Regions from separate parts of the Bradyrhizobium sp. USDA 3240 genome, predicted to be linked through region 2. Evidence: predicted binding sites of a transcription regulator. Region 2 holds the regulator's gene; the other holds the start of a gene.
The links. The regulator LexA, encoded in region 2, represses DNA repair genes until DNA is damaged. The targets are predictions, from matches to a motif close to TGTTCNNNNTGTGTTCNG.
Positions count from the first base shown of each region.

Region 1: a site for LexA is predicted at 2,136-2,153, ahead of ruvC (crossover junction endodeoxyribonuclease RuvC). Genes of this name have one in related genera too.

Region 1 covers NZ_JBSSGD010000002.1:3,009,527-3,017,581, forward strand. The annotation lists gene ruvB (Holliday junction branch migration DNA helicase RuvB) at 1-515, opposite strand, end outside; gene ruvA (Holliday junction branch migration protein RuvA) at 964-1,581, opposite strand; gene ruvC (crossover junction endodeoxyribonuclease RuvC) at 1,578-2,105, opposite strand; gene ACVIGA_RS15065 (YebC/PmpR family DNA-binding transcriptional regulator) at 2,335-3,081, opposite strand; gene ACVIGA_RS15070 (methyl-accepting chemotaxis protein) at 3,285-5,039, shown strand; partial or broken gene ACVIGA_RS15075 (methyl-accepting chemotaxis protein) at 5,236-6,682, shown strand; gene ACVIGA_RS15080 (TIGR00282 family metallophosphoesterase) at 6,979-7,806, opposite strand; gene ACVIGA_RS15085 (5-formyltetrahydrofolate cyclo-ligase) at 7,809-8,055, opposite strand, start outside.
Region 2 covers NZ_JBSSGD010000002.1:65,005-73,059, reverse strand. The annotation lists gene ACVIGA_RS00705 (glutamine--tRNA ligase/YqeY domain fusion protein) at 1-259, shown strand, start outside; gene ACVIGA_RS00700 (YybH family protein) at 295-681, shown strand; gene ACVIGA_RS00695 (LysR family transcriptional regulator) at 824-1,432, opposite strand; gene ACVIGA_RS00690 (L-2-amino-thiazoline-4-carboxylic acid hydrolase) at 1,573-2,049, shown strand; gene ACVIGA_RS00685 (ComEC/Rec2 family competence protein) at 2,157-4,442, shown strand; gene ACVIGA_RS00680 (hypothetical protein) at 4,453-4,680, opposite strand; gene ACVIGA_RS00675 (hypothetical protein) at 4,842-5,270, opposite strand; gene lexA (transcriptional repressor LexA) at 5,512-6,216, opposite strand; gene ACVIGA_RS00665 (molybdopterin molybdotransferase MoeA) at 6,461-7,672, opposite strand; gene ACVIGA_RS00660 (HAD family hydrolase) at 7,696-8,055, opposite strand, start outside.

The sequences.
Region 1 (8,055 bases), 2.9 Mb from region 2:
TCGCGCAACGGATTGGTGAGCAGGCCCGCGCGCGTCGTCGCGCCGACCAGGGTGAATTTCGACAGCTCGATCTTCACCGAGCGCGCTGCTGGACCTTCGCCAATGATCAAATCGAGCTGAAAATCTTCCATCGCGGGATAGAGCACTTCCTCGACCGCCGGGCTCAGGCGATGGATCTCGTCGATGAACAGCACGTCGCGCTCTTCCAGATTGGTGAGCAGCGCCGCAAGGTCGCCGGCCTTGGCAATGACCGGGCCTGAAGTCGCACGGAAGCCGACGCCGAGCTCGCGCGCGACGATCTGCGCCAGCGTGGTCTTGCCGAGGCCGGGGGGACCTACGAACAGCACGTGATCGAGCGCCTCGCCGCGCTTCTTGGCGGCTTCGATGAAGATCGAGAGATTCTTGCGCGCCTGGGCCTGGCCGACGAATTCCGTCAGCGACTGCGGACGTAGCGCGGTGTCGCCGACATCGTCGGAGCGGCGTTCGGGCGTGACGATGCGCGAGGGCGTGTTCATATGGCTAGTCTGCCAGACAATCTACCCACGAATAGGGAAGATTGGAGATTAAAGAACATTATCGCGCATAGGAGCCAAAACTCGGGCTCGCTGAAGAATTCAAGCGATTTCACGGTTGACCCAGCATGCACGAAATAGAGCGCCGGCGCGGCAATAAGGACATTCCACCAGACCACACTGCCGCGGGCTCGTCCGATCGCAACGACCACCAACGCAGCGATGGCAGCCGGCAAAACCCAAATCTTGAGGCCAAGCAGAGTAACTCCAATTGCATCGCGCGAGATCGAGAAGCAGCGAGTTACTCGACTAACGAAACATGCGGAGGCTGAAAATGCGATTGTTTCCAGAACGCCCATGGTCAGTGTTATCAAGAAGACGATGATGAAGGCGCATCCCAGGTCAAATATCTGCGACCTGCCTAGCCTTTCAATGAAGTCGAGAGCGGGGCTCACTTCGACAATTCCTTAAGCCCCAGCCGGATCAGCTGCGCGGTCTCGGCGCTCTCGCCGGCGCTGCGCGAGGCGGCGGCGATGGCGGCGGCGGCCTGCGGCTGGCCGTAGCCGAGATTGACCAGCGCGGAGATCGCATCCGTCACCGGACGCGGCGCGCGGTTGTTGTCGATCGCGCCTGAGAGCTGCACCACCGCCGGATCGACATCGGCAAAGCCCGGCGCCTTGTCCTTCAATTCGCTGACGATGCGCTCGGCGACCTTCGGCCCGACCCCCGGTGTCCGCGCCACCGCCGCCTTGTCGCGCAGCGCGATGGCATTGGCGAGATCGGTCGGCGGCAACGTGCTGAGCACCGCGAGCGCGACCTTGGCGCCGACGCCCTGCACGGTCTGCAACAGACGAAACCATTCGCGCTCGAGATCCGAGCGGAAGCCGAACAGTTTTATTTGATCCTCGCGGACATAGGTCTCGATCGAAAGCACGGCCGCGCCGCCCGGCTGTGGCAGCGCCTGCAACGTGCGGCTCGCGCAATGCACCTGATAACCGACGCCGCCGACATCGAGGATCACGTAATCCTCGCCATAGGAATCGATCAGGCCCTTGAGCTTGCCGATCATAGGTTCGCCACCCTGAGGCGCAACGCGATGCTCTGGCGGTGATGCGCGTGGGTGATCGCAATCGCGAGCGCGTCGGCGGCGTCGGCGGACGGCGGCTCGGCTTTCGGCAGCAGAATCTTCAGCATCACCTGGATCTGGTTCTTCTCGGCATGACCGGCGCCGACCACGGTCTTCTTGACCTGGTTCGGCGCGTATTCGGCGACCGAGATACCGAACATTGCGGGCGCCAGCATGGCGACGCCGCGGGCCTGACCGAGCTTCAGCGTGGCAACGCCGTCCTTGTTGACGAAGGTCTGCTCGACCGCGGCCTCCGCCGGCCGGTAGTCGCCGAGCACGGCGGCAAGCCCCTCATGGATTGCGAGCAGCCGGCTCGCCAGCGGCAGATCTTCCGGCGGCTCGACCGAACCGCAGCCGATATAGACCAGGCGGTTGCCCTCGGTCTCGATCACGCCCCAGCCGGTGCGGCGGAGACCCGGATCGATACCGATGATGCGGACGGGAGAGCGAATCGGCTGCGATGTCATGGGGTAGTGATACCGCCTAGCCTGCGAGAACGAAACACAAACGGAAGTTCGTCCCCTGCCGCAGTCGCCGTCGGCCCCGCTCGTCATCCCGCCCTTGCTCGTCATCCCCCGCGAAAGCCGGGGATCCAGTACCCCGCGGCCTCTCGGATCAGATGACGGTCTCTGGAATACTGGATCGCCCGATCGAGTCGGGCGATGACAGCGGAGTTTGAGACCATGAACGAGGCTCTTAGCCGCCCATCTTCGCGAGCAGCGCGTCGGACACCTCGAAATTGGCGTATACGTTCTGCACGTCGTCGTGCTCATTGAGCAGGTCCATCAGCTTCAAGAGCTTTTCGCCGGTCTCGTCGTCGACCGCGACGGTGTTCTGCGGCTTCCAGGTCAGCGCCGCCTTGCGCGGCTCGCCGAACTTCGTTTCCAGCGCCTTTGCGACCTCGCGGAAGGTGTCCTGCGAGGCATAGACCTCGTGACCTGCCTCGCTGGAAACCACGTCATCGGCGCCGGCCTCGATCGCGGCATCCAGCATCGCGTCGTCGGAGGCGACCTTGGCGTCGTATTCGATGATCCCGGTGTGGTCGAACATGAAGGCGACCGAGCCGGTTTCGCCGAGATTGCCGCCCGACTTGGTGAAGAAGGAGCGGATGTCGGAGGCGGCGCGGTTGCGGTTGTCGGTCAGCGCCTCGACGATGACGGCGACGCCGCCGGGGCCATAGCCCTCGTAGCGGATCTCGTCATAGTTCTCGCCCTCACCGCCGATCGCCTTCTTGATGGCGCGGTCGATATTGTCCTTGGGCATGTTCTCGGCGCGGGCCGCGACCACAGCGGCGCGCAGCCGCGGGTTCATCGCCGGGTCCGGGGTGCCGAGCTTGGCCGCCACGGTGATTTCGCGGGCCAGCTTGCCGAAAAGCTTCGACTTCTGGGCATCCTGCCGGCCCTTGCGGTGCATGATGTTCTTGAATTGGGAATGGCCGGCCATGCGACGTCTCTTCGAGCGTAGGGTCTGAACAGGGGTGGAAAACGCGGCCTTATAGGCCCCTGGCGGTCAAAATCAAAGGTCGGCAGGGGCCGTCCAGCCCGAGAATACTACCGCAAGCCGGAATATGAGGCACTTGTTAACCATGACTTCATGCCCGGATGCGAGGATCGCCCCGTCCCGCCGCAACTTTCCAAGAGCCCCCCATGGCGTTCGGTTTGTTTCGAAAGCAAGAGCCGGCGCCGGCTGCGTCGGCCGCCGCGCAGGTTCCGACCGCGGCTGAAGCCTCGACCGAGACTGATTCGGCCAAGGATTCGTCAAAGGAAATCCTGGAGCTGCTGGAACTCGAGCTCGGCGCGATGATCCGCCAGCTCGAGCGCGCCGCAGGCTCGGTGGCCGACGGCGCCGAGGCGACGGCAGCCAAGCTCGCGACCATCCGCGCCCGCACCGACGCGCTGACCGGCCGCAGCAGCGATGCGCAGAGCACCGCGACGACGTTCTCCGAAGCCGCCGACCGCTTCACCCATTCCGCCGAAGGCATCGGCGCGCAGGTGCGCAGCGCCAGCCAGCTCGCCGACGATGCCGCGGCGGCGGCGCGCGAGGCCACCGCCAATGTCGATCGGCTGCGCGAATCCTCGGCCGCGATTGGCAACGTCGTCAACCTGATCGCGCAGATCGCGCGGCAGACCACGCTGCTGGCGCTCAACTCAACAATCGAGGCGGCGCGCGCCGGCGCGGCCGGCAAGGGCTTTGCGGTGGTCGCCACCGAGGTCAAGGCGCTGGCAGTACAGACCCAGAGCGCAACCGAAGAGATCACGCGCAAGATCGAGGCGTTGCAAAAGGACGCCACCGGATCGGCAGACGCCGTCCACCGCATCTCGCTGGCGATCGAAAAGATCCGTCCGGTGTTCGAGAACGTCAACGGCGCCGTCGCCGAGCAGAACCAGATCACCGGCGAGATGGGCCAGAACGCGGCCTCCGCCTCCCACTTCATCGTCTCGGTCGGCACCAGCGCCGGCGAGATCGATTCGGCGACCCAGGAAGCCGCCGCGCATGGCGACAATGTCGCGAAGGCCGGCAAGGCGGTGACCGCGTTCGCCCAGAAGCTGAAGGCGCGCTGCGCAGTGCTGCTGCGCCAGGACGAGCGCGGCGATCCGCGCAAGAACGAGCGCCTGCCCTGCAGCCTCATGGTCGAGATCACGACCGCGCGCGGCATGATCACCGCGCCGGTCTACGAGATCGCGATGGACGGCATCCTGATTGGCGGCCCCGAGGCCGAGAAGCTGCCGGCTCATGAGACCCTGAGCGCGACCTTGCAGGATATCGGCGCCTGCCGGATCAGGATCGGCGACCGCACCAAGGCAGGCAGCCACGCGCGCTTCGAGGCCGCGACCGCCGAATTGCGCGAAAAGATCGAAGACCGGATGTGGGCGATCCACGAGGAGAACGCCGAACTCGTCACCCGGGCGATGGAAGCCGGCAGCGCGCTGAGCAGGCTGTTCGAGGACGGACTGGCAAGCGGCGCGATCACGATCGCTGACATGTTCGACACCGACTATGTCGAGATATCAGGCACCAACCCGGTGCAGTATCGCACCAAAATGCTGGATTGGGCGGATCGCGCGCTGCCAGCTCTGCTCGAGGCGTTCCTCGCCAAGGACAAGCGCCTGGCGTTCTGCGCGACGGTCGACCGCAACGGCTATCTGCCGGTCCACAACAAGATCTACTCGCAGCCGCAGCGGCCGGGCGACGTGGCCTACAACAGCGCCAATTGCCGCAATCGCCGTATCTTTAACGATCCCGCGGGCCTCGCCGCCGCGCACAATGAGCGCGCCTATCTGGTTCAGAGCTACGCGCGCGACATGGGCAACGGCACTACTGTGATGATGCGCGAGATCGACGTGCCGATCCGCGTGCGCGGCCGGCACTGGGGCGCCTTCCGCACCGCCTACAAGCTTTGATGGTTTCGTAGCCCGGATGGAGCGAAGCGCAATCCGGGATTCTGATCCACTGGCACATTGGCCCCGGATTTCGCTGCGCTCCATCCGGGCCACGCAGTGCACGCTCAGGCAAGACCGCCTGCGCGAATCACGCTTTAGATCGGAATGGGGAATGCTGCAGCGGCGCGACGGACTGCTGTAACGGAGGAAACGCGACATGTCGGCGGCGCAGCTTGCAGTGCTGGATACGTCATCGAACCGGACGCTGGCCGAACGGCTGGTCGACCAGCTTGCCGACCGCATCGGCGGCCTCGGGGTCGAGCTTGCCGACATCGCCGGCAACGTCCAGGAGGTCGCGAACCGTGTCTCCAGCCAGTCGGAGCGGTTCCATCATTTGCAGGAGACCGCCGAGATCATGGTCTCGGCCAATCACGACATCGCCAATGCATGCATCGCAGGCGGTGCATGCATCGCAGGCGGTGCAGACGACTGCATCCGCCGCGGTCGGCCAGATCGCGGAGTCGCGTCATGCGGTCGAGACGGCGGTCAGCCATATCGCGGAGCTCGTCGCAGCGGTCGGACGGATCGAGGCGCGGCTCGCCGCGGTCGGCTCCGCGCTGAACCAGGTCGCCAAAGTCTCCGGCTCGATCGAGGCGATCGCCAAGCAGACCAACCTGCTCGCGCTCAACGCCACGATCGAGGCCGCGCGCGCCGGCAATGCCGGTCGCGGCTTTGCCGTGGTCGCAAGCGAGGTGAAGAACCTTGCCGAGGCGACCCGCCAGGCGACCCATCAGATTTCCGACACCGTGCGCGACCTCGACGGCCAGATCGGCAGCCTGATCGGCGAGAGCAGCGACGCCTCGCTGCGCGCCAAGAGCGCCGGCGAAGGCGCCCAGCAGATATCGGGTATCATCATGCGGGTGCAGGAGGGCTTTTCATCCGTCGGCGCCGAGATCGGCAGCGTGGCGCGTGCCGCGACCTCCAATCTCGGTCATTGCGACACCGTGATCGCGGAGCTGAACGAGCTCGCCAAGGGCGTCGACCTCTCCTCGCGCGATCTCAAGCACGCCGACGGCCGCGTCGCGAAACTGCTCGAGCTGTCCGAGAGCCTGATCGTAACCATCGCCGACAGCGGCGTCGAGACTAGCGATGCGCCGCTGATCCGCGCCGTGATCGACACCGCGAAACAAATCTCGGAGCTGTTCGAGAAAGCCATCGCAAGCGGCGAGATCACGCTCGCGCAATTGATGGATGAGAATTATCGCGAGATCGCCGGCACCAATCCGAAGCAATATCTGACCGACTATGTCAGCTTCACCGACCGCGTGCTGCCCGCGATCCAGGATCCGATCCAGAAGACCGATCCGCGCATCGTGTTCTGCGTAGCCTGGGCGCGCAGCGGCTATCTGCCGACCCACAATCCGAATTACCGGCTGCCGCAGGGACCGGACCCGGTGTGGAATAACGCCAATTGCCGCAACCGCCGGCTGTTCAACGACCGCGCGGTGAGCAAGGTCGCGGCCAACACCAAGCCGTTCCTGCTGCAGACCTATCGCCGCGACATGGGCGGCGGCAATTTCGTGCTGATGAAGGACGTCTCGTCGCCGATTGTCGTGAACGGCCGCCACTGGGGCGCGTTCCGGATGGGTTTTCGGCAGGGCTAGGCCAACCCTCGCCGGGATGGCGGGGTGCGCTGCCAAAATATGGAAAACAACCCCATGCAAAGTAGCCGGCGGCTGCCGGCGCTTGGCACTGCCCTTGACACGTCGGGCAACTCAGACGTATTTTTCCATTATTCCGAAATGGCGCGAACACTCCTGGTCGCGGAATCCGCGGCCCCGTCCCCTGTCATTGCGAGGAGCGACAGCGACGAAGCAATCCATGCCGCCGCTTGTAGTAAGATGGATTGCTTCGCTTCGCTCGCAATGACGAAAAATCTGCAGCGAGCGAGCGCTGAAACTCACTTCACCCAAAACCCCGGCACCGCCGGCTCGAGCCGGCCGCCGGCACGCACCGGCGCGACCTTGACCGCAAGGCCGGTCGCATCGTCGGTCTCGACCGCGACGCCGCTCAGCGTCGCAACGCCGCCGGCCGGCTCGAAACGGCCGGAGGGAATGCCGGTGAGGAAACGTTGCAGCGGCTCTTCCTTCTGCATGCCGATCACCGAATCATAGTCGCCGGTCATGCCGGCATCGCTCATATAGGCGGTGCCGCCGGGCAGGACCTGGTGGTCGGCGGTCGGCACATGGGTGTGGGTCCCGACCACGAGGCTGACGCGGCCGTCGCAGAAGAAGCCGACGCCCTGCTTCTCGGAGGTCGCCTCGGCATGGAAATCGAGCACGATGGCGTCACAGCCCTCGCGCAACGGGCAAGCCTCGAGCTCGCGCTCGATCGCGCTGAACGGATCGTTCGAGGAGGGCTCCATGAAGACGCGGCCAATCGCGTTGATGATCAGCGCGCGCTTGCCGCTCTTGGTGTCGACCAGAGTGGCGCCGCGGCCCGGCGAATGGCGCGGGAAATTCAGCGGCCGGATCAGGCGCGGCGCACGCTCAATGAAGACCAGCGCCTCCTTCTGATTCCAGGCGTGATTGCCGAGCGTGATCGCATCGGCACCGGCGTCGAGCAGCTCCTGGTAGATCGCCTCGGTGATGCCGAAGCCGCCGGCGGCGTTCTCGCCATTGACGACGACGAGATCGAGCGACCAGTCCTTGATCATGCCGGGAAGATGGTCGGATATGGCGGTGCGGCCGGTCCTGCCGACGACGTCACCAACGAACAGAATACGCAAGGCTAGCTACTCCGGAAATCGAACGTCTTGCGCTCCGTTAGCACATAATCGAGCGGGACGTCGTGCGACAGCGCCGGAATCGCCTTGGTTTCCTGTGCAGCAAAGGCGACCCCCACCCCGATCACATGTTTGGCCTTGCGCAGATGTGCAAAGGTATAGTCGTAATAGCCGGCGCCGTAGCCGATGCGGTGGCCGAGCTTGTCGAATGCCGCGAGCGGCACCAGCATCACATCGGGATGCACCTCGGCC
Region 2 (8,055 bases):
CATCTACAATCAGCTGTTCGCCAATCCGAGCCCGAACGCCGCCAATTTCGCTGCCGACCTCAATCCGCAGTCGCTGGAGGTGCTCAGCGATGCGCGGGTCGAGCCTGCGATCGCCGAGAGCAATTCGCTAGAGGCGATGCAGTTCGAGCGGCAGGGCTATTTCGTGCGCGATGCGGATTCGACGCCGGACCGGCTGGTGTTCAACCGCACCATCGGCCTGCGCGATACCTTCGCCAAGGAAGTCGGCGGCAAAGGTTAGCGCAATCCTGCGCGGACAACGGACGGAGGCGATCGATGCCTGATGAAGCCGACGATATCGCCTCCGCCATCATCGCCAGATGGTCCGCAGGTTTGGGCAAGCTCGATGCGGATACGCTGGCCGCGCTCTACTCGCGGCACGCGTTCTTCTTCGGCTCGAACCCGACGCTCTATCGCGGCCGCGACGGTGTGAAGGCCTACTTCAACGGCCTGCCGCGCTGGCACGCACCGCGCGTTCAGTTCAGCGAAGTCAGGGCCGAGCGCGTGAATGCCGATCTCGTCAATATGGCTGCTATCGCGTCGTTCTTCCTCGACGGCGATGCGCCTTCGCTTACCGTCAAGATCACCTGGGTGATCACGAGGGAGGACGGCGACTGGAAGATCGCCTGCCATCACGTCTCGTCGCAGACGCCATTGATCTAGCGCCCGCCAAAATATCGAAAACAACCCCATGCAAAGTAGCCGCCGGCGTTCGACATGGCAACTTGACACGTCGGGCAAATCAACGGTATTCTTCTATTATTCCGAAATCATGCAGGCCCGCCCCCGCAAGCCGGGGCCCGCATCACGTCTCGGCGGACATGTTCTGCTCTTGCAGGATTTTGACGAGCGCCCGGTGCTCCAGGCAGCCGGCCAATCCCGGCAGCGTGAGCAGGGTGGCCGGCACGGTCACGCCCTTCGGCGAGCGAAGTTCAATCTGCTCCAGATGCAGTCCCGGATGCGAGCGCGTGGTGGGTCGCACCAAGGCATCGAGCCTGCCGTCGATCAGTTCGCCGAGATCGCCGGTCGGGGAGAGATTGACGCGCAATTGCCGTTGATCCTGCCGCGTCAAGCTTTGGATCGCAGGGCACTTCCTTGACAGGATGACCGGTGCAACGCCGAGCCGAAGCCGCCTGCCGCGAAGCGCGGGCGCCGTGCGATGCGTCGCATGCGATATCTCGCGGAAGGCGCGGCTGATCGACGGCAGGTACTCTTCGCCGGCGGTCGTCAGCAGCAATCCGCGCGGCAACCGCCGGAACAGCGCGATCCCCAACGCGGTCTCCAGCGCCTTGACCTGCTGGCTGACCGCGCCGGGCGTCACGCACAATTCGTCGGCCGCGCGCTTGAAGCTCAAATGCCGCGCGGACGTCTCGAAGGCGCGCAGTCCGTTCAGGGGAGGGAGACGGTAGCTCATGGTCGGCACTTCTCAGGTTCTGTCGAGCCGCAGTTTTCAGGGATAGATTTTCTAAGTCAACGGCCGAGAAGGATTGGTTTGATCCCGCCGGTCCGCTCCCGCAGAAATAGCCCGACCGGTTTTTGCCAGGGAGAGCATCCATGCCCGACACTCACGACGTGGCCATCAGTCATTTGCAGCGGCGCAAGATCGAGGGCCGCGTTCTGATCCCCTTCATCCAGACGCTGCGCGACAAGCTCGGCGACGACGCCACGCGGGAGCTCGTCGATGCCACGATACGCCGGCTCGCGGCCGAGGACGGCGCAACATGGGCCTCCACCTACGGACAGGGCATCGGGTCGTTGAGGCGGATCGTCGATGAATTGTGGGCGGGCGGCGGCGCCATGGAGGTCCAGATCCTCGACCAGTCGGAGGAGCAGTTTGCCTTCAATGTGAAGCGCTGCGGCTATGCCGAGTTCTACAAGGATCTCGGCCTCGCCGACATCGGCTACGAGGTTCACTGCAAGCGCGACCATGCCATGCTCGCAGGCTTCGACGACGGCCTGCAGCTCTCCCGTTCCCAGACCTTGATGGAGGGGGCTTCGTGTTGCGATTTCCGCTTCCGCCGAACCCCGTAGCAGCCGCAGCTCGTGCTGCCGGATACCTTCGTGTTCCGGTTGCGTTCCGCTAGGCGGCCGGCGGGAGCTTCCGCTAGCTTCGTGGCCCGGCAGGGATCGCAAGCGGTATGGCGGAGCAGGGCACGACGCCGGGCGGCAGACGTGGCTACGCGGGGACGTGGCCGCCGCGCACGGCTGCGCCGGCCGGCGGCTATATTCCGGTGCGCGCCAGCATCTGGCGTCCTCTCGTCGAGGCATTGCGGCAATGGGTGCGTGCGGAGACGGGGGCCGGGCGGCTGTTGCCGTGGGTGCCGGTGGCGTTCGGCACCGGCATTGCGTTCTATTTTGCGGCCGAGCACGAGCCGCTGCTCTCGGTCGCGGCGTCAGTCGCGATCGCGCTCTGCCTGCTCGCGTTGCTGCTGCGGCGGCGCCGGGTGTTTCCCGCCGTCGTGATGCTGGCTGCGGTCGCGGCGGGATTTGCGACGGCGACATGGAAGACCGCGCGGATCGCCCATGGCGTGTTGGCGCGGCCGATATATTCCGTGGCGCTGACCGGCTTTGTCGAAACGCGCGACGTCAGAGAGAAGACGGACCGCTTCGTGCTGCGCGTCGTGTCGATGGAAAGCCAGCGCGAGGTTCCAAAACTCGAGCGCGTCAGGCTCTCGGTCAAGAAGGGCACCGCGCCCGAGGTCGGCAGCTTCGTCGAATTGAAGGCGCGGCTGATGCCGCCGCTCGGGCCGCAGCGTCCGGGCTCCTATGATTTCGGCCGCGACCTCTATTTCCAGGGCATCGGCGCATCCGGTTTCGTGATGGGCGCGGTGAAGACCAGGGAGCCGCCGGCGAGCGGCGGCCTCGCGCTGCGTTATGCTGCCTTCATGCAGTGGCTGCGCGACGCCATCGACGCGCGGATCCGCACCATGCTGGACGGCGACCAGCGCGCGATCGCAACGGCACTGCTCACCGGCCGGCGCGATGCGATCACGACGCCGGTCAACGACGCGATGTTCATCTCGGGGCTCGGCCATGTGCTGTCGATCTCCGGCTACCACATGGCCGTGGTCGCGGGCGTCGTGTTCTTCACGATCCGCGCGCTGCTCGCGCTGTTTCCGGCGCTGACGGCCGGACACCCGATCAAGAAATGGGCGGCCGCGGCCGCGCTGGTCGCGGCGGCGTTCTACCTCCTGCTGTCGGGGGCGGAGGTCGCCACCCAGCGATCGTTCTTCATGACCGCCGTGGTGCTGATCGCCGTGATCGTCGACCGCCGCGCGATCACCTTTCGCACGCTGGCGGTGGCGGCGCTGATCGTGCTCGCGATCGCGCCGGAGGCGCTGGTGCATCCGAGCTTCCAGATGTCGTTTGCGGCGACCCTCGGGCTGGTGGCGCTGGTGCAGATCGGGCTGCCGAACCTGCTGGCGTCGCCGGACCATTCCGCGACCGCGCGGGTTGCGCTGTGGGGCGGGCGTGAGCTCACGATGCTGATGCTGGCCTCGCTGGTCGCAGGGCTCGCGACGACGCCTTACGCCGCGTTCCATTTCCATCGCGTGACGCCCTACGGGCTGCTGGCGAACCTCGCGGCGATGCCGGTGGTGTCGGCGGTCGTGATGCCGGCCGGGCTGCTCGGGCTGCTCGCCATGCCGTTCGGCTTCGACGGCGTGTTCTGGGCGATCATGGGGTTCGGCATCGACTGGATGATCCTGGTGACGCAATGGGTCGCGGCGCTGCCGGGCGCGGTCGGCCGGATGGCGGCGTTCGGGGTCGGGCCGATGATCGTTGCAAGCGCCGGCCTGATCCTGCTCGGGCTGTTGCGCTCGCCGCTGCGCTGGTCGGGTGCGGTGCTGCTGGTGGTGGCCTCGGTCTGGGCGGTGCGGGTGCCGCAGCCGGACGTTCTGGTCTCCGCCGACGGCCGCAACGTCGCCGTGCGGGGCGGCGACGGCCGGCTGCATCTGATGCACAGCGCGAAGGACGCCTTCCTGGTCAAGGAGTGGCTGGCGGCGGACGCCGATGCGCGGACCGCCACGGACGCCTCGCTCGGCGAGGGCGTCTCCTGCGATCCGAGCGGCTGCGTGACGCAGGGTCCCGGCGGCGCCTTCGTCGCGCTGGCGAGTCGGCCCGAGGCGCTGGCCGACGACTGCGAGCGTGCGGCGCTGATCGTGAGCGCGCGACCGGCGCCGAAGGATTGCGCGGCCTCGGTGATCGATGCCGAGCGGTTGCGGCGCCACGGCGCGCTGGTGCTGCGGCGCATCAGGGACGGCTACGCCATCGACGCGGTCAAGCCCGGCGGGATCGACCGGCCATGGTCACCGGCGGTTCCCGGCGATGGCGAGAGCGAGACCACGCTGCGCACACCCGCCAGCGCGCCGCGGCCCGCCGTCGATGCGACGCCGGCCGAGACCGATTTGCAGGGCGAAGACTAGCCGCCCAGGATTAGCAGTTGTCGGGTGGGGGGCCGGTCGGCAGCTCGAACAGGCCGAGGTGGAACTCGTCGGAGTCGGGGCCGGCGTCGGGCTTCTTGACGAGGGTGAAGGAAGCCTCCGGAAATTGCTCCCAGACCTTCAGGTCGTCAGCCGTCACCGTCAGCCAGCCGAACCGGAACATGTAGCGGCCCGGCTCCGTGACGCGTCCAGCCTTTTGCCATGTGACCTTGTCGACCACTGAGCAGGTTTCCGTGAGTGCACGTCCTCCGTGCCCAATGATGCGCCAAGGCGCGCGCCGACGCAATTCTCCTGCTGCGCCCCGGAGCCCGGCGTCCGGGGTCGCTCGAAATCGGTTAGGTCCTTCGCCGCCGGATTACTCATTCCGCGGCGACGATGCGTTCAACCCAAAAACAGCGACGCAAATGCGGAGGGCCGCCGCTCCACAACCTTCGGCTTCTGCTCGACGGGCGGATGCAGCGCCGGCAATTGCAGCACGCTGACGCGTTGTCCCTCGACCAGCTGGGTCACCAGCACATGGCTGCCGTCGGGGAATTCGACCGCGTCATGATGGCGATCGGGAACGTCGGGCTCGACCTCGTTGAACACGCCGACGCGGAAATTCATCGTCTTGGTCCAGATCCAGCGGCTGTCGTAGCGAACGTTCTCGGCGAAAGCGAGCTCGGTGCCCGGCAGCATGCAGACCGCGACAGTCGGATCGTTCTCCGAAGCAAAGCCGCGGGTCGACGTGCCGCGGAAAGTCGTGGTGATCAGCGTCTCTCCAACAATGGCGGGGCGCGACGCCACGGCGTGCAGACTATAGTCACACATCGGATGGCTCCTCTATTCGAGGTAGCGACCCGTGCCTCTCCTTGAGGCATGGGGCCTCTACCAGAGTGGACGATAGCGAACGAGTGTCTCCTCGTTTCTGGGCGATTGTACGACTGGCCGCCGAACGCCCCAATCACAAACACGCGACGCTGCGTGAGAGGTATCGGAGCGCATCGGGCAGGCCGCACGTTACGCTATCTTTCAAGGAACGATCCGATGTGTTGCTCGTTCCCTGCCGCCATCAGTATTTGCGATAGAGGCCGATCAGCTTGCCCTGGATGCGGACCCGGTTCGGCGGCAGGATGCGCACTTCATAGGCGGTATTGGCCGGCTCCAGCGCGATCGACGCGCCGCGGCGGCGGAAGCGCTTCAGGGTGGCTTCCTCCTCGTCGATCAGCGCCACCACGATGTCGCCGGTGTTGGCGACGTCGTTGCGCTGGATCAGCGCCATGTCGCCGTCGAGGATGCCGGCATCGACCATCGAGTCGCCGCGCACTTCCAGCGCATAGTGCTCACCGGCGCCGAGCATGTCGGGCGGCACGCTGATGGTGTGGCTGCGGGTCTGCAGCGCCTCGATCGGCGTACCGGCGGCGATCCGGCCCATCACCGGGACCGCGACCGGACGGTTGCCGTCGTCCTCGGCGATCGGTGGCGAGCTGCTGCGCTTGCCGAGGGTGCCTTCGATGACGCTCGGGGTAAAGCCGCGGCGGCCGTTGCCGCTGCCGGCCGAGAGCTCGGGCAGCTTGATGACCTCGATGGCGCGGGCGCGGTTGGGCAGGCGGCGAATGAAGCCGCGCTCCTCCAGCGCAGTGATCAGGCGGTGGATTCCGGACTTCGAGCGCAGATCGAGCGCATCCTTCATCTCGTCGAAGGAGGGCGGTACGCCGGCCTCCTTCAGACGTTCATTGATGAAACGCAGTAGTTCGTACTGTTTGCGCGTGAGCATCTCGAGTATTCCCCCGGTTGGTAGCGTCGTTCGATTCCGAGACTCTTCAGGTGGGCCTGCAGGCGGGGCCTGACCTCAGGAGCGCGGTGCTCGGTACAAGCGCTTCCTGGATGGTCTCCCGTTTGTAGACACCAGTACTCGAAACAAATCATGAACGGACACTATATGTTCGATATGTGTTCCGCAACCACTTAATTTCCGGTGAACGTAACGGGCAAGCGCTCAAGCGATGCCGTCTGCGCCGTCACTCGGGCAGTGTCAGGATCTCGCATTCGCTGCCTTTGCCGGCGGCAGGCGCAAACGGCGGACGCACGAGAAGTGCCCGTGCCGCAGCGAGATTCCCGAGCAGGGACGAGTCCTGCTGCATCACAGGCGTTGCGACCAGCGTGCCGTCGTCGCGCGCCTCGAGACGTGCGCGCAGATAGTCCTCGCGCTGGTCGTTGGCGGCGAGGTCGCGGCCGAGCAATGCGCTGGCGCGGACATGATGGACAGTCTTTTGGCCGCTCAGCGCCCGAATCAACGGCACCAGAAACAGGAAGGCGCAGACATAGGAGGACACCGGATTGCCGGGCAGCCCGATCACCCGCATCGCCCCTAGCCGGCCATGCATCATCGGCTTGCCGGGCCGCATCGCGATCCGCCAGAACGCCATCTCGACGCCCTCGGCCTCCAGCGACTGCTTGACCAGGTCGTGGTCGCCGACCGAGGCGCCGCCGGTCGTGATCAGGATGTCGGCGCCGGTCTCGCGTGCCCGGCGGATGCCGGCGGTGGTGGCTTCCACCGTGTCGGCGGCAACCCCGAGATCGACGGTCTCGGCGCCTTCGGCGCGCGCCAGCGCCCGCAGCGCATAGCCGTTGGAATAGACGATCTGGCCGGGACCGGGCTCCGAGCCCGGCATCACCAGCTCGTCGCCGGTCGCCAGCACCGCGACCTTCGGGCGGCGGTGCACCGCCAGCTCCGGATAGTTCATGGCGGCCGCCAGCGACAGCGCGCGGTCGGAGAGGCGGCTGCCGGCGGCGAGCAGCACGTCGCCTTCACGGAAGTCGACGCCGGCCGGGCGGATGTGCCGCCCGGCGGCAGCCAGCTCTGTGATCGTGATCTGGTCGCCGTCGACGGCGGTGTCTTCCTGGATGATGACGGCGTCGGCGCCATGGGGGATCACGCCGCCGGTAAAAATTCGGACCGCTTCGCCTGGGCCAACCGTGCGCTCGAACGGCCGGCCGGCGGCGACTTCGCCGATCACCTTGAGCCGGGCCTTCAGATCACCGGCGTCGGCCGCGCGCACGGCATAGCCGTCCATCGCCGACATCGGCTGCGGCGGCTGGGTGCGGCGCGCGGCGAGGTCGCGCGCCAGGGTGCGATGGTAGGCGGCATCGAGCGCGACCATCTCCTCCGGCAGCGGGTCGGCGCCGGCGAGGACGGCGGACAGGGCATCGGCAACCGGCATCAGGGCCACGCTCAGAGCTCCTCAATTCCTAATCACATACCAAGTGCGGTCAGAGCCCTTGCCACGTCATCCGTCGATGTCACGTGGATGGCATGAAGGCCGCGCGCCCGCGCGCCGTCGATATTGGCGGCCAGATCGTCGAAGAACAGGATCCGCGACGCCGGCACGCCGATGGCTTTTACCACATGATCGTAGGCCTCGGCGTCGGGTTTCCGGTGGCCGATCGTCGAGGACAGGAAGACCGTTCGGAAATGGCCGAGCAACTCGGTATGGACGGCTGAGAAATGCGCGACATGGGCCGGATTGGTGTTGGAGAAGGCGTACAGCGGCATCCGCTTCGCGGCGGTCGCGAGCAAGGGGGCTATCCCCGGCATCTCGCCGGTGAAGATCGC